DNA from 3 places in the Paraliobacillus sp. JSM ZJ581 genome. Region 2 is predicted to be linked to each of the others. Evidence: predicted binding sites of a transcription regulator. Region 2 holds the regulator's gene; each other region holds the start of a gene.
What was found. The regulator NrdR, encoded in region 2, represses ribonucleotide reductase genes. The targets are predictions, from matches to a motif close to AACACNATATATNGTGTT.
Positions count from the first base shown of each region.

Region 1: the regulator NrdR is predicted to act here: its motif matches at 4,847-4,864, upstream of nrdJ (ribonucleoside-triphosphate reductase, adenosylcobalamin-dependent).
Region 3: the regulator NrdR is predicted to act here: its motif matches at 7,602-7,619, upstream of ACH6CY_RS14160 (anaerobic ribonucleoside triphosphate reductase).

Region 1 is NZ_JBISEP010000003.1:94,169-104,571, reverse strand. It holds gene ACH6CY_RS03410 (PRD domain-containing protein) at 1-175, shown strand, start outside; gene ACH6CY_RS03405 (LCP family glycopolymer transferase) at 296-1,213, shown strand; gene ACH6CY_RS03400 (DUF4430 domain-containing protein) at 1,851-2,252, opposite strand; gene nrdJ (ribonucleoside-triphosphate reductase, adenosylcobalamin-dependent) at 2,325-4,748, opposite strand; gene ACH6CY_RS03390 (PTS transporter subunit EIIC) at 5,514-7,007, shown strand; gene ACH6CY_RS03385 (N-acetylmannosamine-6-phosphate 2-epimerase) at 7,010-7,693, shown strand; gene ACH6CY_RS03380 (MurR/RpiR family transcriptional regulator) at 7,734-8,540, opposite strand; gene ACH6CY_RS03375 (four-helix bundle copper-binding protein) at 8,682-9,008, opposite strand; gene ACH6CY_RS03370 (YhgE/Pip domain-containing protein) at 9,108-10,403, opposite strand, start outside.
Region 2 is NZ_JBISEP010000010.1:41,548-51,950, reverse strand. It holds gene thrS (threonine--tRNA ligase) at 553-2,499, opposite strand; T-box leader at 2,593-2,818, opposite strand; gene ytxC (sporulation protein YtxC) at 2,874-3,695, opposite strand; gene dnaI (primosomal protein DnaI) at 3,829-4,764, opposite strand; gene ACH6CY_RS07905 (replication initiation and membrane attachment family protein) at 4,778-6,142, opposite strand; gene nrdR (transcriptional regulator NrdR) at 6,211-6,678, opposite strand; gene ACH6CY_RS07895 (cytosolic protein) at 6,710-7,099, opposite strand; gene speD (adenosylmethionine decarboxylase) at 7,290-7,667, opposite strand; gene coaE (dephospho-CoA kinase) at 7,972-8,565, opposite strand; gene ytaF (sporulation membrane protein YtaF) at 8,593-9,225, opposite strand; gene mutM (DNA-formamidopyrimidine glycosylase) at 9,317-10,153, opposite strand; gene polA (DNA polymerase I) at 10,169-10,403, opposite strand, start outside.
Region 3 is NZ_JBISEP010000034.1:3,864-14,266, reverse strand. It holds gene ACH6CY_RS14195 (polysaccharide biosynthesis protein) at 1-1,815, opposite strand, end outside; gene galU (UTP--glucose-1-phosphate uridylyltransferase GalU) at 1,939-2,817, opposite strand; gene ACH6CY_RS14185 (tyrosine-protein phosphatase) at 2,881-3,648, opposite strand; gene ACH6CY_RS14180 (CpsD/CapB family tyrosine-protein kinase) at 4,163-4,861, opposite strand; gene ACH6CY_RS14175 (YveK family protein) at 4,854-5,600, opposite strand; gene ACH6CY_RS14170 (nitroreductase family protein) at 5,820-6,374, shown strand; cyclic di-GMP riboswitch class I at 6,543-6,636, shown strand; gene ACH6CY_RS14165 (EAL domain-containing protein) at 6,723-7,439, shown strand; gene ACH6CY_RS14160 (anaerobic ribonucleoside triphosphate reductase) at 7,674-9,587, shown strand; gene nrdG (anaerobic ribonucleoside-triphosphate reductase activating protein) at 9,584-10,051, shown strand; gene corA (magnesium/cobalt transporter CorA) at 10,188-10,403, shown strand, end outside.

The DNA of each region.
Region 1 (10,403 bases), on a different contig from region 2:
TAGCGATCAATATTCTATGGATCTAGACATGCTAACAATGATTAAACACAAATTCTCACAATCCTACCAGTGTGCTGTATCGGTTAGTAAAGCGATTTCTGCAATGTATCATATTGACTTTCCAGAATCAGAGTTAGGGTATATTGCCATTCACCTTGAACGCCTGCGAGAATAAAATCACTCTTTTATAATAGAAAAAATAAATAATACAAAATCTTGTTTACTATGAAATATCTGGTATAATGAAAAAAGAATTGTAATTTTTGTATAATTATAAAGATAGGAAGATTAATGAATGAAGCATTCAAAGCAGCGTCGTTTTAGTAAAAAAGCTTGGATTTTAACACCGATAATTATTGTTGTTGTATTAGCGTTAGGAGCAGGTGTCTATGCATGGTCTGTTTATGACAGTGTGAAGCAAACGGTAAATGAGGAAATGCATGAACCAGTGCCATCTATTAATACGAATCTAACAGAGAAAAAGATGAAATCATCTGAACAAATCAATGTGTTATTACTAGGTGTAGACGAACGAGCAAATGATAGTGGCCGTTCGGATGCGTTAATAGTAATGACCTTAAAACCAAAAGAAGATAAAATACAGTTAGTTAGTATACCGCGTGATACACGAACAATGATTGTTGGTAAAGGATATCAAGATAAAATTAATCATGCTTATGCCTTTGGTGGCGCAGATATGTCGGTAAATACAGTGAAACAATTCTTGGATATTGAATTGGATTATTTTGTTCGTATCAATATGGAAGGTTTACAAGAATTAGTTGATGCACTAGGGACGATTACCGTTCAAAACGATATTGCTTGGAATGATGGGAAGTACGACTTTACCATTGGTCCAGTGAAGATGAATGGTGAAAAGACGTTACATTATGTGCGCATGCGAAAAGATGACCCTGCTGGTGACTTTGGGCGAACAACGAGACAACGTAAAGTAATTGAAGCAATTGTAAAAGAAGGTGCGTCGTTAGATAGTGTGACAAAAATAAATCCTTTACTTAATATATTAGGAAAAAATATGACAACAAGTATGACTTTTGATAATATGAAAACATTATTTAAAGGCTACCGAAACACAGTGAAAAACATTGAAAGCTATCAAATGAAAGGGAGCGGAACAACAATTGATAGCATTTATTACTACATCGTACCACAAGAAGAAATTACGAACGTAAATAAGATGATTACAGAATAATGCGCTGAGATTTCTGTAAAAGGGCGTCTAGAAAGCAGATACTTTTAAAAAGGAATTGCTTAAAATAAGGTTCTTGAAAAATTCAGACATAATTATTTAAAAGAAAGGCAAAAATGTTGTATGGAAGCATGACTTGTTCATACAATGTTTTTGCTAATTATTTTTTATAAAGTTATAAATTTCCTTGTGCAAAATAAAAAAAAGCGTGAGAGCACTACCTTCTATATTTTTTATGATTACAAATGTGCTTTTGGTTGGTTTATATAGGATGAATATCATTACTGATAATATCAAAAGGAATTCCAATAAGGTATTATGTCCAAAACCGCCTATTAAAGCTAGAAAATGAACGAAGCATTTCTTCTCTTCAAAAAGATAAAATGTTCCACTAATGATTGTAATAAATGAAAAGGAAATAATTTTTGAAAGATCCAAATACCAATTCATAAAATAAATTACTGACAACAATGCTGATTGTCGTTATAAGTATGGCAATTGTTCTTCCCATAAGAATAGCGGTGATCATAATGGTTATGGTAAGAAGTTTAACATTTAAAATGAATATCAAAAATATTATTCCAACACTATCAATGCCGATTAACATTGATAGTGTTGCTAATTTTCTAACAGTCAACATTTACTTCCAGCTTTGGAAGTCAAATTCTATCACATCTCCATTTTTTATTTCATAATCAGCAGCCCCAACAGTAGCGTCCTTACCGTTAATCATATATATCCAAGCATAGGCTTCACCATCTTCTGCTTGGATGCCATTGATGGCCGATATAAAGCCATCATCATCCTTAATCTCAAAATTATCTTTCATAACGTCCATTAAGGTCAACCCATCTTTAACTTTCAATTCTTTTTGAGCAAGAATTTCTTGACCGTGTCCTTGTGAGATTACGATTTCTATTTGTAACTGTTGAACTTCACTTTGTTCCGTCTGTTTGTTGTTATTATCAGAATTAGTTGATTCACAGCCTAATAAAATACTTGATACTAACATAAAAGATAGAACTAAATTTAAAAATCTCATGCTATTGTATCTCCTATAGGATAAATTTTAAAAATGAGGGCGTCTCTATACAATGACGCCACTCACAGTCTATTATCGAATTGGACAAGCGCCTGTTGTGCAACCATCATTCCCAAGGTCTGCATCTTCAAGGTTGTCAGTGACTTCATATTGTTGTAGCAATTCAGCAGTAAATGGTGTCATTTTTGCTTTTTTCTCTTCAAATGCTTCTTTTGTAATTGCTTCATATGGGGTAAGTTGATAAGTTCCTCCATCTAATGCTAAGAAAGAAACGCCAACAAAGTTATCCCATCCTTGTTTAACCCTTTCTTCAGCTCTTTTCCATTCGTTAGGTTTAACAGTAATAGTATTTGATGTGTTATGTTCAGTATAGTTATTTTGGAAACTAAAGTAGTTATCGAACTGTTCATCAACTGAAATATCATCTTTTGTTTTATCTGCACCAGAAGCAACTGGGAAATCAATAACAAGCGTTTTGGCATTGGCGATTCGTTCTTCATGAGAGTCGCCTTCTGTTCCAACTTCTGGATTTACTGTCCATCCTAGATCTAAAGCAACTTTTGCAAGAGGATCCGCTTCACTTACTCTAATCCGTCTAATGTAGTAAGGAGAGTGAGACCAGTGTAACCCACTTGAAACAGGAGAGTCTGTAATTGGGTTTCGTGCGACTTGACTCAAGGTGCCTTCAGGCTTAACTGCTGTTACAAGTAATGGTGCGTTTATTCGAAGTTCTTTTGCATATTTTTCAGCTTCGCTTCTTGATGCATGATGTAATTTTCTTTGTAACTCTTCTTCTTGGGTGTCAGTATAGCCTAATAAAGCCATAGCATCTTTCCAGCCAGTTAATGACGTACCTAACAATCGATCACGCTTTTGTACTTTGTTCCATGCATCAAGTTCAAGCTCCGCTAAAGTCATTCTTAGTCCTATTCGAGCAGAATCTCTTTGTGCTTGTAACAACCCTTCTTCATCAAGTGTTCGATCTTCATTAACAAAGGCAGTTAAGTTAACCGTTGTTAAATTACAAACGTTTTTACTAAATAAAAGAATTTCAACACATGGGTTTAGTCCAATCTCTTCCATGATATATTCAAGTCTACTTCTTGTTGGGTTTTCATCTCCTAATTGTTTCAGTACACGTCTAGCACCTTCTTCAAGGTTGACGAATGCAGGCTCTCCTTCCCCTTTTAGTAATTCAAATTGTAAACTTAATCTTTCGTCGGTTGGTTTACTTGTAAAGGCAATAGAGTTATTGCTCATTCTTCGATGATCAATATTTTTTCTTGGCTCATGAACTGGATACATGTGATAGCCACCTACTTGATTTGCGAATGCGAGTGCAGTATCTTTATCATTGAAATATTTCAAATCCTTGCCGTCATCATAGGATACAGCATGTTGTTTTAGTGACATTTCTTCAAACCATTTTGGTAGCTGCACACCATTCTTAAGTAAAGCATGTTTAACCACTTCATGTTGATCAAAATGATCTTGTGACCAAAAGCCATTGATACCGTATTTAGCAAGGAGAACTTCGATGTCATCCGCATCAGATAAGAAAATTTCCGCAGTACGTCGTACCCCGCCAACAACAACGTTAGCACCAATTAAGTTTGCCATATCAAGAATATGTATTGGTCTCACTTGACCATAGCCATCTTCATCAATTTCAATTGGGGCTAAACTTTCATCAATCTTATTGCTAAGTACATTAGCAAATCCTTTGTACATCGATTTTAATGGTTCATGACCAGATGCTGTTCCTCCAAATGTTTTTAGTCTTTCTCCGTTTGGTCTAACAGAGTTATAGCTGAACTTAACTGTGTGAATATGCTTATATTCTTTCTTTGTTAGGACCTGTAAATATAATTCAAGTGATTCCACCCAACCTTCTTTAGAATCACCAATATAAATTTTAACAAAGCCATTCCCAATTTCAACAAGCTTGGAATGTTCAAGTCGCTCTTCTTTAGGAACAGGCTTATACTCAGAATGAAGCACTTTTACATTTGTTTTAATTTTTGGCATTGATTTAGCCATGTTTAATGTCGATTTAATACCGATTCCAGTTCCAACTAATAATAGATAAAATACTTCAGATAAGTCTTTCCAGTTCTTTATGTTAGTAAAGGAGCAATTAAAGTTACCGAGTGTGAATTTTTCATTTATAACATCGTTTCCACCACCAAGCCATAGGGTACGACCTGAAGGGAATTGTTTCGTTTGATAAATGTTTACAAATATACGTTCAGCTTCTTTTTGAAGTGCTCGATAGTCAGGTGCTAGTCCGATTTTCTTTAGATGATCACTCGCTAAAGTCATATTGTAATTCACTGCACGTTGAACCGTTTCATGCCAGTATTCTCTCCTGTTTTTACTTGTTTTCCATCTAGAGTAGGTTCTCGTATAGACGAAATTACCGATTTCAGTTAATGGATTTTTTGTATGATTTACTGTTTTTTCGACAAAATCGTCGGTAATGTATTCGATTAGCATATTATTTCCCCTTTTTCTCTTTTTCTATAGTTGAACGAATCACTGAAATATGATTTGAATTAACATACTATTTTATATGATAACTTTAAGTGGAAATTAAATCAATATATAGTGTTTTTTTATCGTTGTTAATTCCATATATAGATCTCAGGAGATAACTACAGAATATATATAATAGCAGATTTAAGAGAAGAAAGAAATTTTTTGTATGATGAATGATTGTAAATACAATGTGGAGTAATTTATATCGTTTTGACAATAGGAAATAGCTAATTTTGTCCAGACTAGCATCCTGGTAATGTTTTTTTAGTTGCGAAGTAATAAGTTAGGGTGTTCACTTCAGTTTAAATCTGTGTCTTCGTTGAAGTGCTTGTTGAAGAATTGAGGAGATATTTCGTTGAAACACAGGGAATGATATTTCATTTTGTTTATGACATATTCTTTTACATAGGAGTACAAGGCAACACGAAAACTTCCGTACATTTATTACTTCAAAATAAAATAGTTCGAGACGTAGGATCAGTCCTTTCACGCCATCACTTCTAAAGAAAGATGGAAGAAGATTATTATAAAGTGATGGAGTAGGGGAGACTACTGTCACATTGTTTGATATAACAGATCAAATTTATCTTGAAAAAAACAGTTTTCAGTTGTATAATATTTTTGAAAATGATTTACAAAAAATAAAAAGAGGTGAAAACATTGAGTGAAAAAAAGAAAAACAATGTATTTTTTGAACAAGCACAACGATTTGGGAAATCATTTATGTTACCGATTGCAGTGCTACCTGCTGCAGGCTTACTGCTAGGTATTGGGGGAGCTTTTAGTAATACTGCTACAATTGAGGCATATCCTTTTCTTGATGTTGCATTTTTACAAGCTATTTTCACAATTATGAGTTCTGCTGGTAGCATCATTTTTGGTAACTTACCGGTTATTTTTGCGATCGGTATTGCTATTGGATTAGCACGTTCAGATAAAGGAACTGCTGGTCTTGCTGCATTATTAGGATTCTTAGTGATGCACGCGACAATTAATGCAATGCTTATAATTACTGGACAGCTTGCAGATACAAATATTGCTGAAGTTGGACAAGGTATGGTGTTAGGCATTCAGTCATTAGAAACTGGTGTATTTGGTGGTGTTTTAGCTGGTCTTTTAGCATATATTTTGCATAATCGATATAACAAAATTGAGCTACCAAAGTTTTTAGGCTTTTTTGGTGGGTCTCGATTTATCCCGATTATATCCGCATTCACTTCCATATTCTTGGGTATCATACTATTTTATTTTTGGCCAATTGTACAATCAGGAATTTATTCTTTAGGTGGTCTTGTAGATGCAACTGGTTACGTTGGAACATTTATTTATGGATTTGTTTTAAGATTACTCGGACCATTCGGCTTACATCACATTTTCTATTTACCGTTTTGGACAACAAGTCTTGGCGGATCCATGATTGTTGATGGTTCATTAATAGAAGGAACGCAACGTATCTTTTTTGCTCAACTAGCTAGTGCTGAAACAATTGGTCAATTTTTTATTGGTACGGCAAGATTTATGTCAGGTCGACATATCACGATGATGTTTGGTTTGTTAGGTGCTTGTCTTGCAATGTATCATACGGCAAAGCCTGAAAATAAAAAGAAAGTGGCTGGCTTATTATTATCAGCTGGTATTACTTCATTCTTAACAGGCATTACAGAGCCAATTGAGTTCTCTTTCTTGTTCATTGCGCCGGTTTTATACGTTATTCACGCATTTTATGATGGTATTGCATTTATGCTTGCACACATTTTTGAAATTACAATTGGTCAAACATTCTCTGGTGGTTTTATTGATTTCATGCTGTTTGGGGTGTTACAAGGTGCAGATAAAACAAACTGGTTCATTGTTCCACTTATTGGTGTTCCTTGGTTTTTCCTTTATTACTTTACCTTTAAATTTGTTATTAAAAAATTTAATTTCAAAACTCCTGGCCGTGAAGACGAAGCAATGGAAGACTACTCCTTTACTAAAACGGAAAGAGCAGGTCTAATCATTGAAGCACTTGGTAACAAGAAAAATATTAAAGATATAGATAACTGTGCGACTCGTCTACGTGTGACCGTTCATAATGGTGAAAAGGTTGACCAAGATAAATTGAAAAAAACAGCTGCAAAGGGTGTCATTGTAAGTGGGAATGGCGTACAAGTAATATATGGCCCTGAAGTATCAGTGATCAAAAATGAGGTAGAAGAAGCGTTAGGAGATATTTAGACATGGATATTTTTAAAGTATTACACAAGAAGTTAGTCGTATCTTGTCAAGCGTTAGAGGATGAGCCATTGCACTCCTCGTTTATAATGGGAAGAATGGCTGTTGCGGCACTTCAAGGTGGAGCTTCGGGTATTAGAGCGAATTCCGTTGCTGATATAAAAGAAATTAAACAGCAAGTAGAACTTCCTATAATCGGAATAATCAAACAAGATTATCCAGACAGTGAAATTTTTATTACAGCTACACAAAAAGAAGTCAAAGCTTTATTGGATGCGCAGGCGGATATGATTGCGATGGATGCAACATTTAGAGAACGTCCAAATAATGAAACATTAAAAGATATTGTTGCATTTGTAAAGGAAAAAGCTCCTCATATTGGATTAATGGCGGATTGTTCAACAGTAGAAGAGGCAATGAAAGCGGAGCGTTTAGGCTTTGATTGTATTTCGACTACTTTAGTTGGTTATACGAAGGAAACAGAAGGGCAAAATATAGCAGATAATGATTATAAAATCTTTCGATCATTTATTGATGCCGTGTCTATTCCTGTCGTTGCAGAAGGGAAGATTGACACCCCCGAAAAATCAAAAAAAGTATTGGAATTAGGAGCAACATTTGTTGTAGTTGGAAGTGCGATTACACGACCACAATTAATTACAAAAAAATTCTCTGATGCCATACAATAATTAGCAAAAAAAATATAGAAATGAATCACTGTATTCATTTCTATATTTTTTTATATTCATCTAAAGCATGTAATGTTTCTTGATATGCTTTCATATAGGTTTGGTTTTCAGCTAATAGCATACTAAGAATATCGAGGGAATAGAGAATCGATAGTTGGCTATTCAAAAATCCTAAAGCTTGATAACGATTAATGCTAGAAGTATAAAGTGCTAAGTCAGAATTTTTTGTTAAAGGTGTTTCGGAGTAATTAGTGATCGAAATGATGTTCGCTTTCCTCCTCTTTGCTAATTCAATTGCTTCAAGGATTTCTTTTGTTTGTCCAGAGCTGGAAATGGCTATAACGACATCTTTTTCTGTAAGAATCGATGATGCAATGATCATTGAATGAGAATCACCATAAGCATTAATATGTAATCCCATCCGACTAAGACGAAATTTTAGTTCTTCTCCAGATAACCCTGAACTACCGAGGCCAAATACATGGATTTTATTCGCTTTAAGAATCCAGTTACATGCCTCTTGATAGGTCTCCATTTTGGTTAACGAATTTGTCGATTGAATAACCGATTCGTAAATTGAATTGACGCTACTAATTGCATTATGCGTTGTAGTTGTCTCTTTTACCGCATCTCTCAGAAGTATTTTGAACTCTACAAAATTAGCTGCACCAATTTTTTTGCAAAAACGCGTTACAGCAGCGTCTGATACTTCGATTTGTTTGGCTAATTCTTTAATATGTATATTGAGTAATTCTTGATTATGTGTGATGACATAATTAGCAATTTTTTTTTCTGTTTTACTTAATGTATGATATTTCAATTGGATCTTATCTAGGATTGTTTGCATAAATTAATCCCCCAAGCACATTTATTACTTCCATTATACGTGGAATGTTTAGTACTTGTCACCTACCTGTCGTACAAAACGGGACAAAGGAATCAAACTCCCTTGTCCCATTTTAAATGTAAATTTACAAAGAGTGACGTTTTATGCGATAGATTTGCATGCCTCTTCACATTTAAAGCAAGCATCTGCGCATTTTTTACAGTGATCATGTTCGTGTTTATTGCATTCTAGACCACAATCATGGCAAATTTTCGCACATACTGCTGCTAGCTCTTTAATATATGGAGAGTTTCTTGTAATCGCTGCTTCCAAATACCCACAAATGTCGGCACATTCTCGGTCTAGTCGAATGCATGGCGCCATCATTTCTACATTATCTTCTTGTAAACAAGCATCAAAACAGTGGTTGCACGCTACGATACATTCATGAAGTAGTGCCAACAATTTTTGGTGATTTTCATGACTCATAACAAACAGCTCCTTAAAAAATATTGTAATGATACTTTTCCCATAATGTAATTTTATAAACACAAAAATGGGGCAGTGGAGTCTGCCCCTAATACCCTATTATTTAAATAAATCTACTAGTTTGTCCCAAAAGCTTTTTTGTTCTTCTTTCTGCTCGGTTTTTTCCGTCTCTTTTCCCATTTTTTGTTGTTCAATGCTTTCTGTTCGGATAACAAATTGCACCCGTTCAACATTTGTGTTTTTTGTTGAAACGAAAGATACTGGGTCATAGTCAGATTTATCATATTGCTCTAACATAGCATTTATTTCATTTTTTATTTCGTTAGGTAATTGAGCTGTAGATGTTTCTAATGCTTCTGTTCCGTCATCAAGCTTATTAGCACCTGTAGCTAACTCATCTGTTCCATTCGCTACTTCGTCAATACCTTTATCAACATTATTGTATGACGTGGCTATTTGATCGATTCCATCCGTATATTCAACCAAACCAGTATGGAAATCATCATAGCTCGATGTTAATTGGTTTAATCCCTGTTCAAGCTCCGTAAAGGAATCACCAATATCGATGGATTCAAGTGTTGTTCCTAATTCGCTAGCAATCTTTGATAAATTGCCACCCAATACTGTTAGTGGACTATCAGCTTGCTCTAAACTTGAGCCGATTTGTTCAAAGCTAGGCTTCAAATCTTGCATGTAGGCTCCTTTTACTTGAATCGCTGCTTGATAAGTCGTCATCATTTCTTTTGCAACTTTTTTATTCAGATCATCATCAGAAAAAGAATTAACTACAGCTTGCATTTCCGCTATCTTTTTTTGCAGTTCTTCTTCAGACTCGGGAGTACTTGGTAAAGATTGCATTACTTGATCTAGCCCTTGAGTTACTTCAGTATATCCGTTACTCAACTCTGTCAATTGGTTGGCAGCATTTTCTAATCCATTAGCCATTTCGTTTAATCCTTGCTGTAATGTTCCTAATTGGCTGAAATCAGGGGTTGCTACACCATCTTCAACTGATTGATTCATTTTATTCAATGATTGACTAATCGTATTCGATGCTTGGATTAAGGATTCAGATGAATTAGCTGCTTTAGTAGCCGCACGTTGAAATGAAGTAGAGCCACTGTTTAAGTCACTTGCACCGTTACTTAAATCAGAAATACCGTTACTTAATTCGCTTACCCCACTGTTTATTTCTTTAATCGCATCATGCAAACTTTGAAAATCGCTTGTTAGTGCTTTTGTATCTGGTGCTTCAATTGGCATTGACGAAGGTAATGCCGCAATCTCAAATCCTTTCATTTCAAAATTCGTTACATCTGCTTCAAGCGTAAGATCACTATTTTTTTCAGGCATAACTGTCCAATTTATTACTAAATCTTCACCAGCATTCGCAAT
Region 2 (10,403 bases):
TGCTATCTAGTGTTGTCAACTTTTTTTGTTGTTTATATTAAGATTTTTCTGGGCATTTTTTACCCGGTATTACGGATTTCAAGCAAGATCGACCTGGCAGTTTTAGAAACCTTAACAGATATTTTTTGGAATTACCGATAATGCAACATACTTTTTAAAGTATTACCGCTTAGTTTTTTTATTCAGTTAATAAAGTTATCCCTGTGATTTAACACTTTATTTATCACTTCTAAATTTATTTTAAAGTAGCAGAACAAACGCCGCTGTGGAAATGCACTCCCTTTCCGCAGGAACTGCTTCAGCTAACTCCGTAAAGCAAAAAGCGCTTTACGGAGTGGATCTTCAGCTCGTGCTGTTCCTGCAGGACAAGGAATACTTCAACAGCAATACATCGCACGAAGAAAATTGCACTTCATTTTCGAGGAGTGTCGTGTATTTCCACAGCTAAATGGTTGCTCCTAACAAATAGACGAACTTTAATTTTCTTCTTTCCAGAATTAAAATTCGTCTTTTGATAATCACCTTTTACTTATGTTCCAGCCTCTTTTTAAATTATCTTAACGCTCTTTCTCGTATTTCAGTTGTAATTTGTTCGATGAAATCAGTTAATTCAATAGTTTTAGAATCTTTTTCTCCGTAACGTCTTACGTTTACTGCTTGATCTTCCACTTCTTTATCACCAATAACAAGCGCATATGGAATTTTTTTCGTTTGTGCTTCTCGTATTTTATATCCAAGCTTTTCATCACGTTGGTCTACTTCCACTCGGGCTCCAGCAAGACGAAGTGCATCTTCTACTTCTTTTGCATAAGCTTCATGCGCCTCCAATGATACTGGAATAATTCTTGCTTGAATTGGAGCTAACCAAGTTGGAAATGCACCTTTATACTCTTCAATTAAGAAGGCTACAAAACGTTCCATTGTTGATACTACCCCACGGTGAATAACAACTGGACGATGTTCTTTCCCATCTTCACCAATATAAGTCAAATCAAATTGTTCTGGCGAATGAAAATCTAATTGAACGGTTGATAAAGTTTCGTCTTTACCTAACGCAGTTTTTACTTGCACATCTAATTTTGGACCATAAAAAGCTGCTTCTCCTTCAGCTTCTACATATTCAAGTTGCATATCTTCCATTGTTTCTTTTAGCAGTGATTGTGCCTTATTCCACATGTCATCATTGTCAATATATTTCTTTGTATCAGCCGGATCACGATAAGAAAGACGGAAATAATAATCATCAATTCCAAAATCTTTGTACACATGTTGAATCAACTCAACAACACGTGTGAATTCCTCTTTCAGTTGATCTGGACGTGCAAAGATATGAGCATCATTAAGTGTCATTGCTCGTACACGTTGCAATCCTGCCAAAGCTCCGGACATCTCATGACGATGCATCATCCCTAATTCAGCAATACGCACCGGCAAATGACGATAACTATATAATTGATTTTTATAAATCATCATGTGATGTGGACAGTTCATTGGTCGTAACATTAAGTCTTCATTATCCATTTCTAATAAAGGGAAGTTATCATCTTTGTAATGCTCCCAATGTCCACTTGTTTTATATAGTTCTACACTACCTAATACTGGAGTATAAACGTGATCATAACCTAATCGTTCTTCTAAATCTACAATATATCTTTCTATTGTACGACGAATCTTGGCACCTTTAGGTAGCCACAGCGGCAAGCCTTGACCGACTTTTTGTGAAACTGTAAATAGTTCTAACTCTTTTCCTAGCTTACGATGATCTCTTTCTTTTGCTTCTTCACGCAAGCGTAAGTATTCATCTAAGTCCGCTTTCTTTACAAAAACAGTTCCATACACACGCTGTAGCATTTTATTTTTACTATCTCCACGCCAGTATGCACCAGAAATACTTAACAATTTAAATACTTTAATTTTACTAGTTGAAGGAACATGCACACCTCGACATAAGTCAAAAAATTCACCTTGCTTATAAATAGAAACTTGTTCCCCTTCAGGTATAGCATCAATCAGTTCTAGCTTTAAATTATCTCCAATTTCCTTAAAGCGACGAATTGCTTCTTCACGAGAAATATCCTCACGTACAATTTCAAGATTCTCATCCACAATACGCTGCATCTCTTTCTCGATTTTCGGTAAATCCTCAGGTATAATGGATTGCTCCATATCAATATCGTAATAAAACCCATCTTCTATCGTTGGACCAACACCTAATTTCACGTCTTCACCATATAAACGTTTAATTGCTTGGGCCATAACATGCGCTGTTGAATGCCGCATAATCTCTATACCTTCCGCTTGTTTGTTTGTAATAATTGCAATTTCACCATCATGCTTTAGAGGAGTACGTAAGTCAAAGTACTTACCATCTAACGTTATTGCTAGTGCCTGTTTTTTTAATCCTGGAGAAATAAATTGTGCGATATCTTCTCCAGTCGTTCCTTTCTCAAATTCTTTCTTTGCTCCGTCTGGAAATGTAATAATGATTTGTTCATCCATGTTGATTCAGCTCCTTTTATTTGATAAATGATACGTTCATTAACAGAGGAGGTGATTGCATACAAAAAAACGCCCATCCCTCTGCTATATTAGCAAAGGGACGAGCGTTGACTCGTGGTTCCACCCTTAATTTCCAAATCATTTTGTGATTTAGCTTCATTCAGCCTTTAACGCAGGTATACGCTGTTTTTTACTTAAAACATTTCAAAAACAGAGTTCAGAGGTGGTAATGTTGTGCAGAGCGGACAGGAAACTTTCAGCATATGCTTCCCTCTCTAAGAACGTCATACAAACACCATGTCCTCATCATAACTTTTTTTAATCATGGATATGTTTTGTATTATAAAATGATTCATCTAAAAAATCAAGGCGATTTATTCTACATGTGCAAAAGGAAATGATTGCAAGTGCTTATATGTCACTCGTTCATGAAAAATATTCTGAACTGCTGTTGTTTTTGCTTCACTAGGATCACGACCATAAATATAAATATAACATGGGGAAAGTGCTACTATTGGTGTTAGATTTAGTTCATTCTCATCAAGTCCTACAATATACAACGGTTCTTCGATAATTACTTTTCTTAGTTCCTCAATTGAATATTTGTAACCATCCTCCCGATAAAAAGTAAACTGCTTCCCTTGTACGATATGTAGTACATTAGATTTGACCATCTGATTTTCCATATAATTTCGAATTGATTGAATAAAATCTTGATACCGTTCTTCTTGCTTCCATTCATCAATCGCATAGCCTATTTCATTAATCATTAACGTATGAAATAAATCATCATAATTACTAAGACATACTTGATAGTCTAATGGAGTCGTTTGATCCATTTCTAATAAAATAATATTCAATAATTGCTCCTTTGCCTGTAAGTCAACTGTATGTTTAGTACTCTCCCTCGTTAGTACCCGTTCAAATATTATTTCTAAAATAGCATGAACTTCTTGTTCTTCCTCAAAATAATAATACGTTTTTATCATATCAGTTAGACTATCTTTCTTTGAATGAATCACCCACATCTCTAATAGTAACCTAGCAAGTTTCACACGAAAATTTTTCTCCTCAGCGGAAGTAATGGTTATGATCTCCCCTCCTAGTTCACATACTTCACATACTAATTGTTCTCTTGCCAACTTTCTATAAAAGAACATCCTATCTACTTCATTGTTCATTAATAATTGAAACATTCACATCACCCTATCCCAATCAAACTGTTATATTATATGGGACAAGATCAAAAAAAATGATTCAATATTAGTTTGTTTTCAAAAATAAAAAGTTGCCCTAATGGACAACTTACAGTATGTTTATTCATAGCTCTTATTTTCTTCTGTTTTCTGAAAAAAGCGGGACTTGATCACTTAATTGCTTCATACGCTCAATAATACGCCCCGCCTTTAACTCTTCTACATCACCTTTTGAAGTGATCGATAGATGTTTTTCTAATTGCGATAAACTATAGTTTGAACTAAAAAACACAGGCAAACGTTCCATCATTCGATACTGTAAAATAGAGCCAAGAATTTCATCTCTAAACCAGGCTGATATCGATTCAGCACCAATATCATCTATCATTAATACTGGAATCGTTTTAAACTGTTCAATCTTATCTTGTAAAGAATCATCACCAAGTGAAGCTTTCATTTCACGAACAAATTCAGGCATATAAATCAACATACAAGCGATATGATGATCGGCCAATTCATTAGCTATTGCACCTAAAAAATACGTTTTACCTACACCGAATGGACCATAAAAATATAATCCTTTTTCTGGTGTTTTACCCGTATCTAGCGTGTTTACATAAGCAATTACCTTTCGAATCGCATCATGTCTTTTTGGATCTTGGTCATCTAATTCCCACATAGAAGCTTGTAGAATTTCCTTTGGCATGTGCAAGCTTTTTATTAGCTTTGAACGTTTTTGCTGTTTCTCATGCTCAATCGTGTACTTGCATTTTTCATAATAAATATGAATTTCTTGATCATTAATTTCGATACGCGGTTTATAGCCTGGTAAGACATTGTTCGAACAACCACCATTTGAGCAATTATCACAATTTTTATTTTGAGAATGGTATTCATACAACTTCATTAATTGGCGATCAATTGATTCTTTCCTCAACGAAGGGTGATTTTCTAAAATTTCTATCACATCTGGATCAGCTAGTATTTCTTGTTTCATTTCTACATAAACAGTTTGAAACGTTCTATTCTCCTTCATCCATTTTTTTAAGGATGTCTGAATCGGCTCCATTTAACCACCTCCGTTATGAGTGATTCTTCTTTTTATTATAGTTACGCAACAACTCACTTACATCTGAAGTAGCTTTTGAAGTTTGCTGTTTCTGCTGCACTTCTTCAACTTGTTCTTGCTGTTGTTTTTGTTTTTTAAACCAATCTGGAACGATTTCTTTTTTTACTGATTTTTGATAGAATGGCTTTTTATTCGTCGACCATTTTTGATATTTATTATGCTCAGATTTTGCTAAAGTCATTGCTTGTCTAACCGTTTTAACATTTTTTCTTGCCCAATGACTCGCAATTTTTTCTAAATAAGACTTCGTTAATTTCATATCTGTTTTCAACATAACATAATGTATCAGAACATTCATTACTCCAGGTGTTAAACCTTGTTCAGACATAACATCTCCGACCATTTTTAAATCTTGCATTGACGGCTGATTGCCATTTGATAAATCTTCTAACAATTCCCTAGGAGAAATTTCTTCTAGCATACGAACAAGCTGGTCTTGTCTACTAATAGGCTGAGCCTGTTTCGTTTGTAGCTTGTCTCTTTGATTAACTATTTTTAACGGCTTATCCTTCATAGGAGTAAACTGCTGATATAAATCTAAGCATGCCGCTTTAAATTCCTCCCTACTTAATAAGTGCTGATCGGATAAAGCCCAAACAACTGCTTTTTCTATATCTAAGATAGTTAATTGATAAAGGAAAGCCATCTGATGGATTAACTTTACATTATTAGGTACTAATATCTTTTCTGCTGGTAACATTCGATCAGACAGCAGTTGTGATAATTCATTTATAGAAATAGACGTCTCAGGAACATTAGGTCCTTGATTGTCTTTTACATCCATTGCCTTAACCGTTAAATCTTTTGCAATGGGAGTTTCGTGAAACACTTGGTCAAATGAAGCTGTGATGTTAGTTCCTACAAGCTGATCATGATTGACTCCTTGTGCAAATTGTTCATATAGCAGATTACTTTTTTCAGTACCAATTTGATGGAAAAGTAATTGTGATAACATACCATCAGCAAAAAATTGCATCGGAGTACATGGCATAATTAATTGATGCGTAAAAACAGTTTCATTTTCATTATCTAATTGATAAGTCTCTAATAATCCAATTGCTTCAAGTTTCGTTTTCGCTTGATGAATTTGCGGCAAAGTTAAATTGACAAGCTGCATGAGCGAATGATGGGTGTAAAGTTTTTTTGGATTAGGGGTAGTCAAATACTGACTTAAAAATGTCATGAATAATGAAGTAGCATGATTACCAATCAATGGCTGATACAATTGCATGAGCGATTGCAAATGTGCATACGTAAATTCTTGTTTTAAATAGATGTGATACCCTTGGTGAGGTAACAATTTTCCTATATGCTCCATTACTGTCCCCCCCTATTCTCACTTACTCTAGATAGCAAAGAAAAAAGAGCCAATTTGGCTCCATTGGCTTATGATTTATCATCGGCATTATTTATTATATCTTTTAATTCATCTAAAAAAACACTAATATCTTTAAACTGACGATATACAGAAGCAAAACGAACATAAGCTACTTCATCAATAGAAGATAATCTTTCCATAACTAACTCGCCCACTTCTTTGCTTTGTATTTCAGATACACCATTATTGCGTAATTCTTTTTCTACATCTAAAGCTAATTCTTCTAATTGCTCTAAAGCAACGGGTCTTTTCTCACACGCTTTTATTAGTCCACGTATTAACTTCTCTCTACTAAATGCTTCTCTAATACCTTCTTTTTTAACAACAATAAGTGGAATCTCTTCTGTTCGCTCGAAGGTTGTAAATCGAAATTCACAAGCCTCACATTCCCTTCTTCTACGAATGGAGCGCCCTTCTTCTATTGGTCTAGAATCTAATACTCTCGTATGCTTGTCATTACAATTTGGACAACGCATGATAACCCATCCTATTCTATATTACTTAAAATTATTTAACACTTTCAATATATGGCAATTCTTTTTTTAATTCATTGTATAATTTAGGAATTAAATTATGGCTGTAACCTAGATCAAACGGGATCGTTGATTCTGTAGTAACAGAAAAATCAACTGCAGTCTGAAATGGTTTTACCATAATTACAGTTATAATAATAAATGCTTTTCTTTTTCCTTTTAAATTAATACTGACTTCACCGTGTTCTTTTGATGTTGCTATAATATCACAACCTGATCTGTTGCGAAAGTATGTTTCAATGGTATGAAACGCTTTATCCTTTGTTGTTTTAAAATAATGTGTTTGAAGTTGCTTGTCCCAATGTTGTTCTCTCGTTTCTGAATGGTTGTTAAATAACTTCTCAAATGATTCTCTCAACCCCATGTTATGCACCTCTATCATTATATATAGCTAGTATAAGTGTAACATGTTTCATTAAAGAAAACGATGTCACAAGAATTTATTTTTTAATTTTCCATTTCGTTATGAGAGATATAATAGGTTTATTTTATAACAAAAGCTCCTTTTTCTGCAACAATCTTGAAAAGGAACTTCATTTGTTTGTTCATTTATGTTAAAGTGCACGATGTTTCGGTACAGAAATGGTTCCCATACCTCGAGGTACTTCAGCTCTTTCGCATTTTTTTGATTCTAGTGCTTCAGATATATAGTCACAAGCAACATTTGGATCAATAATATCACCACATGTATAGACGTCTATACTTGCATAACCATGCTCAGGAAAACTGTGAATCGTTAGATGAGATTCCGAAATAATAACTACCCCACTCACCCCTTGAGGCGCAAATTTATGAAAAGCTACTTCGCGAATCTCTGCACCCGCCTTTAGCGCCGCATTAACAAAAATTCGTTCAATTTGCCCCATGTCATTTAACGTATCTATATTACAATCCCACATTTCAGCAATAACGTGTCTTCCCATTGTATCCAACTGAATCTCCCCCTTACATCTTATTTCATTTCAAATAAACATGCATGTGTTGCCACGGGGGAAAGTTAGTCCAAAGATATTCTAACCCTTTAAGCAACCATTCGTATAACGCATCAAAAGTATACTACAAGTAGTTAAATATTTTTCATTACTTGTGCAAAAAAAGTATATATGGTTTTTTTATTTTTGGCAAGATTTTTTTGTGAAAATACTATGGATATAGCGCTACTTCATTAATCACATACTATGTAAATATAGCATTCATCTTTTTTATTATGACCAGTCAAATAATATTTATGTGTAGCTAAACGAATTTATCCAAAAGCTCTCTACATTGCTTTTGAGTGTCCGCTATTGATCCATTGTTATCAATGACAATATTCGCAGCTTTGGCTTTTTGAGTGATAGGGAGTTGTGATTGAATTCGGTTGGATGCCTCTTCTTTTGTTAATTGATTTCTATGCATTAATCTTTCTAACTGAACCTCAGCGTGCGAATACACGACAACCACAAGATCGACTAAATTCTCTAACTGACTTTCAAATAACAAAGGAATGTCTAAAACAATCACTGGATGTTCTTCATTAATCAACTGGTCACGTCTGGCTAACATGACCTTTTTCACTTGAGGATGAACAATGCTGTTTAATTGCTGTCTTTTATTCTCATTAGTAAATACAATATTTCCGAGTTTACGTCGATCTAACTGACCATTTTGTTGTAGGATGGACGTTCCAAAAGCACTGATAATTTGTCTGTACGCTTCTTGGTTAGGTTCTACTACTTCTTTAGCAATGCCATCTGCATCTATAACTGGTATACCATTTTTCTTAAAAAAATTTGAAACGGTGCTTTTTCCTGTTGCAATTCCTCCTGTCAGTCCTATTATTCTTGTCATATTACTCGTCCACCCTTTCTCATATCCTTACACCATCTTTATAATTCCAATTAAAATTAAAAGAATTCCTGGTAATATATTTAAACGTGTAAACGCCTTGTAGTTCGCCAGTTTCTTTCCAGCTTGCAACCCTAAAAATAGAAATGTACTTGTAGCTAAACCAACACTTATTGCTGAAAGTATAATTGGCAAACCGACTAAAGCAGATCCCGTTCCGGCTGCGAAAGAATCTAGCGACAATGCGATACCTAAAAGGATTACCTCCATCCCAGTGATGTTACCGGATTTATCCATATCAGCTAACAAAGGCTTTTTAAGAATTTGAATAACTAGACCGAGTGATTTTATTTCAATTTTCCATTCTATTCGCGTTTTATTAGCTTGTGAATCATTTGATTTACATACGGAAGTTAATACCCAAATACCTATACAAATTAATAATAGACCACCAATTATATTTGCAGCAATCGGTGTTATAAAAATTGCAATAGCATTACCTATGAGCATAGCAATGAAAAATACAGTGGCAGAAATCACGCCAATAATAATAATGGAGCGTACAGAAAGCCAAACATCCCGCAAGCCATATGTTAAAGCAACAGAAAAACTATCCACGCTCACTGCAAAAGTAAGCAATAGCATCATAAGTATCGGTGTCATTAACAAATACCCCTTCCTAACTTTACAACTATACTATATGAATAGTATATGGAAGGAGTATTTGGGCGTGCATCAAATCATTTGCTCCTAGTTAACTATTAGGAAACCTTTGGCAAACTTCACAAACATGTGTACCTCGATTAGAAACTTTCATTTTGCTAATAGGATATCCACAGCGTTTACAAGGCGTATCTTCTTGACCGTAGGCAAACAATTGCTGTTGAAACATACCAATTTGACCTTGACTATTGATATAAGATCGTATCGTTGTTCCACCTTGTTCCATTGCTTCTTTTAAAGTTTGTTTTGCCTCTTTCAAAATGCTTTTCAATTCCAAGTCAGTAAGTGAGTTCCCTTTACGTAATGGGTGTATTTTCGCTCTATATAAAGTTTCATCTACATATATATTTCCTAATCCTGCAATTACTTGTTGATCTAGCAATATATTTTTTATTACTCGACCACTCTTTTGAATGACTGGAATAATGTTTTCCATTGCATATGTCTCTTCAAATGGATCAGGTCCTAGTTGGCTTAAAGGCTTCTGATCCTCTGCTTCCTCTTTAGGAAACAAATGCATCGTACCAAATTTCCGAACATCTTGATAACGTAATTGTTTTCCACTTTCAAAGTCAAACACAACATGAACATGTTTATTTGTTTCCTCATGTGGTTTAAACACACCATACTTCCCTTCCATTCTTAGATGAGAAACAAGTGTATAATTGGTTAATTCAAATAATAAGAATTTACCTTTGCGACGAATATCATTAATATACTCACCCTTTATTAACTCAGTAAATCGCTGTACATCATCCGGATGCTTAATTATTTTAGGCCAAGTCACTGTTGCCTGTTGAATGGTTTCACCGACTACTAGCTCTTTTAATGTTTTTCTGATTGTTTCTACTTCAGGTAATTCTGGCATATCGAATCCTCTTTCTTATTTCGCATCAAACCATGTTGTTCCATAAGTGTAATCTACTTTCAATGGAACAGATAGTGATACTGTTTCTTCCATTATTTTTGGTACTAATTGCTTTAATACTTCTATTTCTTCATCAGGTGCTTCAAGAATTAGTTCATCGTGTACTTGCAATAGCATACGAGCCTGCAGTCCTTCTCTTTCTAAGGCATGCTCCAAATCAATCATTGCTTTTTTAATAATGTCTGCTGCA
Region 3 (10,403 bases), on a different contig from region 2:
CACACCCAAATTTGACTCTTGATATACAATCCCCATCAATGTATCTTTCAATTCAACAGTTGAATAGGTTTCAAATTGGTTAATTAATTGCGATAATTGCGCTGTATCAATTTCCATTGTCCGACCAACATAAATCTTTTCATATACCTCATCTGGATGTACTTCGTTTTCCCCGAGTAATTCCTCAAACATTTTCTCACCAGGACGAATACCTGAGTAAGTGATTGGAATTTCTTCTTCGGTATAGCCAGACAGCTTGATTAAATTCTTTGCAAGATCAACTATTTTAACAGGTTCACCCATGTCTAACACAAAAATTTCTCCACCATGGGCTAATGTTCCTGCTTGAATCACTAGACGAGATGCTTCTGGTATCGTCATAAAATAACGTGTCATTTCTGGATGGGTGACCGTAACTGGTCCACCTTTCTCAATTTGTTTTTTAAACAACGGAATGACACTGCCGCGGCTTCCTAATACATTACCGAATCGCACGGCTACAAACTTGGATTTCGAATGTTTAGCTAAATTTTGTACAACCATTTCCGCAACACGCTTTGTCGCCCCCATCACATTGGTTGGGTTAACTGCTTTGTCGGTCGATACTAATACAAATGTATTTACATGAAAGGTATCGGCTGCTTCTGCGACATTTTTCGTACCAATCACATTATTCTTAATTGCTTCATGTGGATTAAATTCCATTAATGGAACATGCTTATGCGCTGCGGCATGATATATAATAGTAGGTTGATAGGTTTCAACAATCTCAAAAATCCGTTTACGGTCTTGAACATCACCTATAATTGGTATAATTTCTGTATCCATTTCCGCAAACTTTTCTCTTAGCTCCATATCAATTGTGTAAATACTGAATTCACCATGACCTACTAACACAATTCTACTTGGGGTGAAACGCATTAATTGCCTACAAATCTCTGAACCAATTGATCCGCCAGCGCCGGTCACTATTACGGTATTGTTTGTTACGTATTCTGATATTTTTGTAATATCTAGTTTAACAGGAGCACGGCCTAGTACGTCTTCTACATCGACATTCCTTAGTGCAGATACGGACACACGCCCACTTGCCAGGTCTTCGATTTTTGGTAGCATTTGTACTTTTGCTTCTGTTTGGTTACAACGTTCTAATACTTCAGCTAACTCCCCATTTGTTAAAGAGGGAATTGCAATGACGATGTGATCTATTTTGAATCTTTCGACAATTGATGCAATATGATCGGTTGATTGAACTACTGGTATCCCGTACAGCTCCATTTTGTGTTTGGTAAAGTCATCATCAACAAAGGCTACTGGACAAAGATCAGTATGATTTGGTTCGTTTTTTAACTGCCTTGCAATCATTGCACCAGCAGATCCAGCGCCTACAATTAAGGTGCGCTTCTGCTCGGCATTTGCAATAATAAACCGATCGCGATAAATACGCCAAACAAAACGTGATCCACCGATAAGGAAGATATGTAATAGCCAAGTCACAATTAGTGCACGTTTATAAATAGTAAAATCATTAATAAGAAATTGAATGATAGCTGTAGCTAACATAGATAAACTAATTGCTTTGACGATGGCTACTAATTCACCAATGCTTGCATAAGACCATACTTTGTGGTAAAGCTTATATTTCATGGCAAATAGGTGGTGAAACAATAATAATGAAATAGAACTGATGATGAGTACATTAATTGATCCAGAAGAGATACTAGGATATACTATCCATGATGCAAGAAAGACAGCTGAGCTTATAATCAATGAATCTAATGCCATAAGGAACATCATTCTTGATCGATAGGACATTATTTTTCCTCCCTTCCTTTACCAAGCTAATATAATAGTATTGGCTTTATTTCTTATGCTCTATTATGTAGAATTAGCATAATAAAGCAAGGGAGTAGATTTGCATCACTCCCTTATGTCTTTTTATTTTTTATCTTCTGCTAATAACTCTTTTAATACATCTCTTACTTCTGCACCAATTTCTTTATTTTGCAAAGCAAATTCTATCGTCGTTTTAATAAAACCTAGCTTCTCTCCCACATCATGGCGATGCCCGTGGAAATCATACGCATATACTTTCTGAATCTCATTTAACATTTGGATTGCGTCAGTTAATTGAATTTCGCCTCCTGCACCAATTTGCTGGCGATCAAGAAAACGGAAAATTTCCGGTGTGAATACATAACGACCCATAATTGCAAGATTAGACGGCGCTGTACCTTGTGCAGGTTTCTCTACGAAATTACTTACTTGATAGCGACGATCATTTTGCTCACTAGGATCAACAATACCATAACGATGTGTTTCGCCTTCAGGTACTTGTTGTACACCAATCACTGATGATTCCGTTTCTTCATATTGATTAATCAACTGCTTCAAACATGGGACATCGCTTTGTACGATATCGTCTCCAAGTAAAACAGCAAATGGTTCGTCACCAATAAACTTTCGCGCGCACCAAACGGCATGACCTAATCCTTTTGGTTCTTTTTGACGAATATAATGAATATCCGCTAATTTAGTTGACTGTTCTACTTTTTGCAATAAATCATTTTTTCCTTTTTCACGGAGATTTTGTTCTAATTCTGGTGCAAAATCAAAATGATCTTCAATCGCACGCTTCCCTTTACCGGTGACAATAATAATATCTTCAATTCCTGAAGCTACTGCTTCCTCAACAATGTATTGAATCGTTGGTTTATCTACGATTGGCAACATTTCTTTTGGCATTGCTTTCGTTGCTGGTAAAAATCGTGTTCCCAAGCCTGCTGCTGGAATAATCGCCTTTCTGACTTTCTTCATTTTGTCCTTCTCTCCTTCTTCATCTATTACACTTCAACTACTAGCTTATCGTAAGTATAGGATTTAAAACAAGCCTAATATTTTTTTCTGCTTTGGTTTAATTGGTTCGTCACCAATTACCGTGTCATCATTTATCATGCATTGCGCATTTTCCATAAAATAACATAACATCGAATGACCAAACGTATCTTGGATGACTTGACTTGCTTCTTGGATACGAAAACCACGAGATGATGTATTATGCGCATCTGAAGCAATGAAATGTGTCAAATTCAATTTGATTAATTCTTGAGTGAATTTCTTAATTTTCTTACCGAAATGACCGGTCACGCTTGCTGCGGTAATTTGAGTTAATGCCCCATTTCGAACGAAATCGTATAGAATACTAGGGTCTTCCATAATTACTTTATTTCGTTCTGGGTGAACAATAATTGGTTTAAGATCGTTTAACTGCATATCAAACAACAACTTCTTTGCATATCGCGGTACATTACTAGAAGGTAATTCAACAAATACGTATCGAGTATTTTTATTCAACGGAAGAATTACTCCTTCTTCGCAATCCTCTATCATTTCTCCGTAAATACGTGACTCTTGCCCAGGTAAAACAGTGAGTGGAATTTCTTCTTGTTGTAACCTAGTATTCAATTGATCTACTAATGGTAGGATCATTTCTTTCGTATTATCATAACGGCCATTTTTATGATGTGGCGTGGCGATCACTGTATGAATTCCTTCTAACACTGCTGCACGTGCCATCGCAACACTTTCTTCCAAATGTTTCGCTCCGTCATCTATACCTGGTAGAATATGAGAATGAATGTCAATCATACACGCACAACCTTTTCAAATAACTTTGTTACACACAATAGTTTTATTATAGCAGGAATTAAAAGACTTAGAAATAGACAATGCATATTATAACAAAAAAGAAAATAGATCAATATACCTATGGATAAACGCCTTTCCACTATGATGTTTTCTTGACAAAGGGAAAAGAAGAAATAAAATAACACAATAAATAACTGAGCGAATAGAAAACTATGTTTATTTAATTCTTTTATCAGTACTTTTTATTATATGTAATGGTTTTTCCTCTATCAAAACTAGTTATTTAAGTCATTGCTATGTGTTATTTCTCTAAAAATTATTTAGATTGGTAAAAATCGCTTCCCATTCAATTACTGCTTGCCCTTGAATTAAAGATAAAATTTTTTTATACTGTAATTTTTTGCGTTTTTTCTTATAATACGTCGATGTGTGCTTAAAATAGTATAGAAAAAAACACCGAAATCTATGTTGATGGAATGTCGGTGTTTTTTCATATGATCTGTAAAAGCTTTGACTAGTTACCATAATAGTAATAGTAGTCTCTTCCTTTTTTCATTTCACGGTCGTTCAGCACAGCTCCTAACAGCTTGGCACGTGCTGGCTTTAGTAGATCCCGTGCTTTTTGTGCGGCTTCATAATCGGTTTGTTTACTACGAAGGACTAGAATCGATCCATCACATACATTTGCTAAGATTTGTGCATCCGTTACCGCCAGCACTGGCGGGGTGTCAAATAGAATGATGTCATAATATTCACTAGCACGATTCACTAAAGCTTCCATTGCTTTTGAAGCTAGTAATTCAGAAGGATTCGGCGGCACTGGTCCACAAGTTAAAATATCTAAATTGGTTATATCAGTTTTATTAATAGATTCCTCTAAAGTTGTCTCGCCAACTAAGGCACTGCTTAACCCACGTCGATTATCGATTCGAAACGTGTAATGTACAGTTGGCTTGCGCATATCACCATCAACCAGTAATACTTTCTTCCCTTGTTGCGCAAATACGATTGCTAGATTTGCAACGGTTGACGACTTTCCTTCAGATGGAGCAGAAGATGTAATTAATATTTTCTGCATTTCATCATCGATCGATGAAAATTGCAAATTCGTTCTAATCGTACGATATTGCTCAGATATAGGGGACTTCGGATTTAATTTTGTGATTAAATGGCGCATCATTGTATTTCTAGCTTGCTTCTTTCTTTTATCCACTGAACGTTCCCCTTTCTCGTTTTCTCATGTTTGGTGATTGATACTGGACAGATGATAAGTCTGATTCTTTAATGTGCGAGATTGCTCCTATTACTGGAAGTCCTAATTTTTGTTCGACGTCTTGCTCTGTTTTTAATGTATTATCTAAATATTCTAACAAAAAGGCTAGCCCTACTCCTGCCATTGCGCCTACTACAAGTGCAATTACAATATTTAACATCGGTTTCGGGTTGACTGGTGATGGGTCGGCATCTAATTCCGCTTCAGATAGGACACTAACATTGTCTACATTCATTAAATCGCCAATGTCTTGTTGGAAAATTTCAACCGTTTTATTTGCAATAGCTACTGCAATTGCTGGGTCTGGATCTGTTGCAGTCACGGTAACCACTTGGGAATTCTGCTCACTACCGACATTAATTTTTTCTCTTAAAGTACCTGCTGAGATTGTCAGATCTAGTTCGTTGATTACTTCATCTAGAATTCGTGGACTACGAATAACTACGTTGTATGTATTAATAATTTCCACATTAGAACGGATTTCATTATAATCTACTTGATCAGATTCTGTTGATTTTTGATTCACAATGAATTGTGAACTAGATTGATAGGTGGGTGTAATGAAGAAGTAGGTGACTAGCCCACTAATAAGTGCTGCTCCAATAATAAGTAAGAAAATGAGACCAAAACGCTTCTTCAATACCTCCATTATTTCTTTCAATGATATTGTTTCTTCCATACTGTCGATCCCCCTGCATGTTTATTGTTAGCATCTCGATCATTTAAACTCATACAAACGAAATTATATCACAATGTTCTATCTTTTTGGACAGAATTTTCTCAAACTTTCATCGGAATTTACAAGAAACTACAATAGAACAAGCGACACACCCTTCCTTATTTGTTTGAATTTATGTATAATTGCGGAAATAAACTTGTTTATTAGGAGGACTTTAGAATGACTATTAAACACAATCGCAAAGCGGATTTTTCCATCCATGAGCAATTTACGAAACGTTGGTCACCAAGAGCGTTTCTTGAAAAAGATGTTCCTGATGATTTAGTATTTCGTGCATTAGAAGCAGCTCGTTGGGCACCTTCTAGTATGAATTTACAGCCTTGGCGATTTATTATTGCACGAACAAAGGATGATCGCGAACGTTTCCACTCGTTTATTATGGATGGCAACCGAGTGTGGTCCGAAAAGGCACCTGTACTAATTTTATTTCTTTCTAAGAAAAAAGGAAGTTCACACACATTTGACACAGGAATAGCTTTTGGTTTTTTCGCATTGCAAGCGCTCGAAAACGGGCTAATTACCCATCCAATGGGTGGATTCAATAAAGAAAAGGCACGTGTAGTGTTAGAAATTCCTGATGAGTATCAACTGCATACTGTCGTAGCTTTAGGATATCAAGGAAATAAAGCAACATTATCTTCTGAATTACAAGCACGTGAGATGCCTTCTACTCGTCACCCATTACAAGACTTCATTCATGAAGGAAAATTCTAGCCGAGATCGGGCAACAGTAAAGACCCTTTATCTTATTTTTAGGAATCAACTTCTGCTCAACCGTCTCTCCATTTAAAATTATGACTTTTTCCTCTATTACATTTATTGTGAAAAATATTGGAATTTTGTAGAATTTTGATATAATATATAAAAAATACATATCCTGTTTACCGACAATGGCAAACTTATCGAAAGGTAAGGACGCAAAGCTATGGGTCTAAAGCATAAAATATTTTAATGCTATGATTGCCAAGTTACCGAAGAACTCCATTGAAAAGGTGAACCTCCTAGATTAGTAGTGTTCACCTTTTTCATTCATAAAGGTATGATTAACAAGGAGTTGTGTGCATGTTAATTGATACACTGATTGAAAAAGAAAAATTCCACCATTATTTCCAGCCTATTTTCAGCACAAATACGCAAGAGAAAATCGGTTATGAAGTACTTTTACGTACTAGTTTATTCCCAAATCCATTGTGCATGTTTCAAGAGGCAAAAAAAGCAAAACGTTTATACGAATTAGACTCAAGATCAATTAAGAAAGCGGTGATAACTTTTTGTTCTTCAGCAGTTAAAAAGCAAAGAGCGCTTCTATTTATTAATGTCTTCCCTTCTACTATCGTCAATGATGATTTTGAATCCTTTCTTAACTGTGTGCTAATAGATAACCAAATTAGTAAAAATCAAATTGTTTTAGAAATTTCCGAATCAGAGGTTGTTGAAGATCCAGCATTATTCAAGAAACATATTAAAACACTCAAAAATCAAGGTTACATATTTGCTTTAGACGACGTAGGCAAAGGGTATGCAAATTTTGATAGGATGATCAACTTCGAAGCAAAATATATTAAATTAGATCGGATTTTCTCTAAATGTTTAGATCAATCAAAAAAGAAACAAAATTTAATTCGTTTCTTTCTACAATATTGTAAAGAAAATGGAATCACATTGATATTGGAGGGTGTGGAAACGGAAGAGGAACACCGAGTCGCTAAAGCGCTTGGCGTTACACATGCACAAGGATTCTTGTTAGGAAAACCAACAAGCATAGAAAGATGGGAATAATACTTGAGTATAAGAGCCAAGTGTCAGAGAGTAGTTGGTCCTTAAAAAAAAAAAGAAGAGGAGGATTTTTCCTTGTCCCACTTACTATATGGCTTTTTTTAATCATGAACTGTGATGTATGTCACAGTTTTTTCTTCTTTTCACATGCTAAACTAACAATCGTATACTATATATAGTAACTGAATCGCGTAATGCGTACAATATATTGAAACAGGAGTGGATTTTATGCTAACCATGCCAACGCTCACAAAAGAGACAGAGGATCACTTACTAGAAGCGATAGATCAAATTGTTGATTCTAGTAATCAAGATTTAATTCAAGAGAATGCGAATGTCGATGGTCAGTCACCAATGGGACAAATGTCCAAATTCGCATCTGAGGCATCTAAACATTATGCCAAAAAAGTCATGTTAAGTCCAGACATCACGCAAGCGATGGAAGAAAATTTTATTCATCCACATGATCTTGACTTTATGCCGACTGGAACAACGACTTGTTGTCAAATTCCATTGGGCGAAATATTAAAAGATGGCTTTAATACTGGTCATGGCTATATGCGGGAACCGAATGATATTTTAAGCGCAATGGCACTTGCCTCTATTATTTTTCAATCAAACCAAAATATGCAGCACGGTGGACAAAGCTATCCAATGTTTGATAAAGACCTTGCACCTTATGTACATAAAACTTTCTTAAAACATAAAAAACGCATCAAGCGTTATGCAGCTACACTTACCGAACGAGCACTTGACGAAGCAGCTTGGAATGAAACAGATCGTGACGTGTATCAAGCGTGTGAAGCTTTTGTTCATAACTGTAACTCTATGCATTCGCGTGGCGGTGGGCAAGTACCGTTTGTTTCAGTTAACTACGGCACTGATACTTCAGACGAAGGTCGCTTATTTGTAAAAAACTTATTGCTTGCAACAAAAGCAGGGCTAGGAAATGGTGAAACACCTATTTTTCCAATTCAAATTTTTAAAATGAAAAAAGGAATCAACTTTGAATCTGGCGAACGAAACTATGATCTCTATCAGCTAGCATTAGAGACGACTGCTGAACGATTATTTCCGAATTTCAGTTTCATAGACTCTACCTTCAACGGGCAGTATTATGATGGTACAACAGAATCTGAAGTTGCCTACATGGGTTGTCGTACACGTGTGATGGGCAATCGGCACGGGGTAGAAAATGGAATTAAGCGTGGGAATTTATCATTTACATCGATTAATCTTGTGAAAATAGCATTGACTTCTTATGACACTGTTAGTTTTTTCAATAAATTAGACCACTATATTGATCTAGTGATTAAACAATTATTGGAACGGTATGCTTTTCAGATAAAGAAAAAAGCACAGCACTTTTCTTTTTTATATAGCCAAGGGGTGTGGAAAGACAGTGAAAAGTTGGCCGCTGAAGACGAACTAGCAGACGTATTAAAACACGGCACACTAAGTATTGGCTTTATCGGATTAGCTGAAGCATTAAAAGCGCTAACTGGTGAACATCACGGAGAATCAGATGATGCGTATGAATTAGGGTATCAAATTGTTTCTCACATGAGAAAGCGCGCAGATCAAGCTGCCGATCAATATGATTTGAATTTTTCTCTTATTGCAACACCCGCAGAAGGATTATCCGGAAAATTCACGAGAAGTGATCAAAAGGAATTCGGTAACCTTCCTGGTATAACAGAGCGGGATTATTACACGAACTCTTTCCATGTTCCTGTTTATTACGCTATTCGTGCGATTGATAAAATTCGTAAAGAAGGGGCTTTTCATAAATTGTGTAATGGTGGACATATCTCTTACATTGAATGTGATGGTGACGTTTCTAAAAACACAAAAGCACTTGATACATTAGTTAAAGCAATGGCAGCAAGTGACTTTGGTTATGGATCAATTAATCACCCAGTCGACCGTTGTAAAGCTTGCGGGTATACAGGGATTATCGATCATGCTTGCCCTAAATGCCAGAATGATGATCAAGAAAGAGTAGAACGGATTCGCCGAATTACTGGTTATCTTGTTGGAGATATGAAGAAATGGAATTCTGCTAAACGAGCAGAAGAAAGCCAGCGTGTGAAGCACCAAACCAGCCGTGTTAATGGAGCTACTGTACAGAAAAGCGCTGATCATTCATGAAGGTAATGAACATTTTACACGATTCCGTTGTAGATGGGGAAGGCTTGCGTACGGTAATTTTCTTTGCAGGATGCCCGCACTTCTGCAAAGGATGTCATAATCCAGCAAGCTGGAATATCCGGAATGGAACAGAAATGACTGTTGATGAAGTCGTTGAAGAAGCTGGAAGCAATCCATTAACCGATATTACTTTGTCTGGTGGTGAGCCTTTCTTTCAAGCAGAAGAAGTAGCAAGAGTTGCTAAGCGACTAAAAGCGATGGGCAAACACATCTGGGCTTATAGCGGGTTCACATTAGAGCAATTGCAGCAATCAAAAAATCCTTACCAGTGTGAATTGCTTAGCTATTGTGACGTGCTTGTCGATGGACCATTTATTTTAGCAGAAAAAGATCTATCCTTATCATTTAGAGGAAGCCGAAACCAACGTGTAATTGACTTAAATAAAATGGAAGTAATGCTTTAATGGGACAAGGGGGTAACCTCCTCGTCCCATTTTATTTATTTTGTTGAGGCCCAAAAGGACAGACTTCTTTGCCTCAGTTTCGTTTTCTGTTCATCTTTCAAGGGTATACTAGTGATTGAGAGGGGAGAATTATCAAATGATACAAATTATTGCAGTAACGAAGCAGCAACAACTAATAGAATTAGATGCAATGGAGGATCTGTCTACCATTGATTATCAATGGTATTGGATTGACTTTGACCAACCAACGTCAGAAGAAGTCATTCATCTTGAAAAGACATTACACTTTCACCCCTTGGCCATCGAGGATTGTTTGCAAAACTTACAACGTGCAAAACTGGATTATTATGAT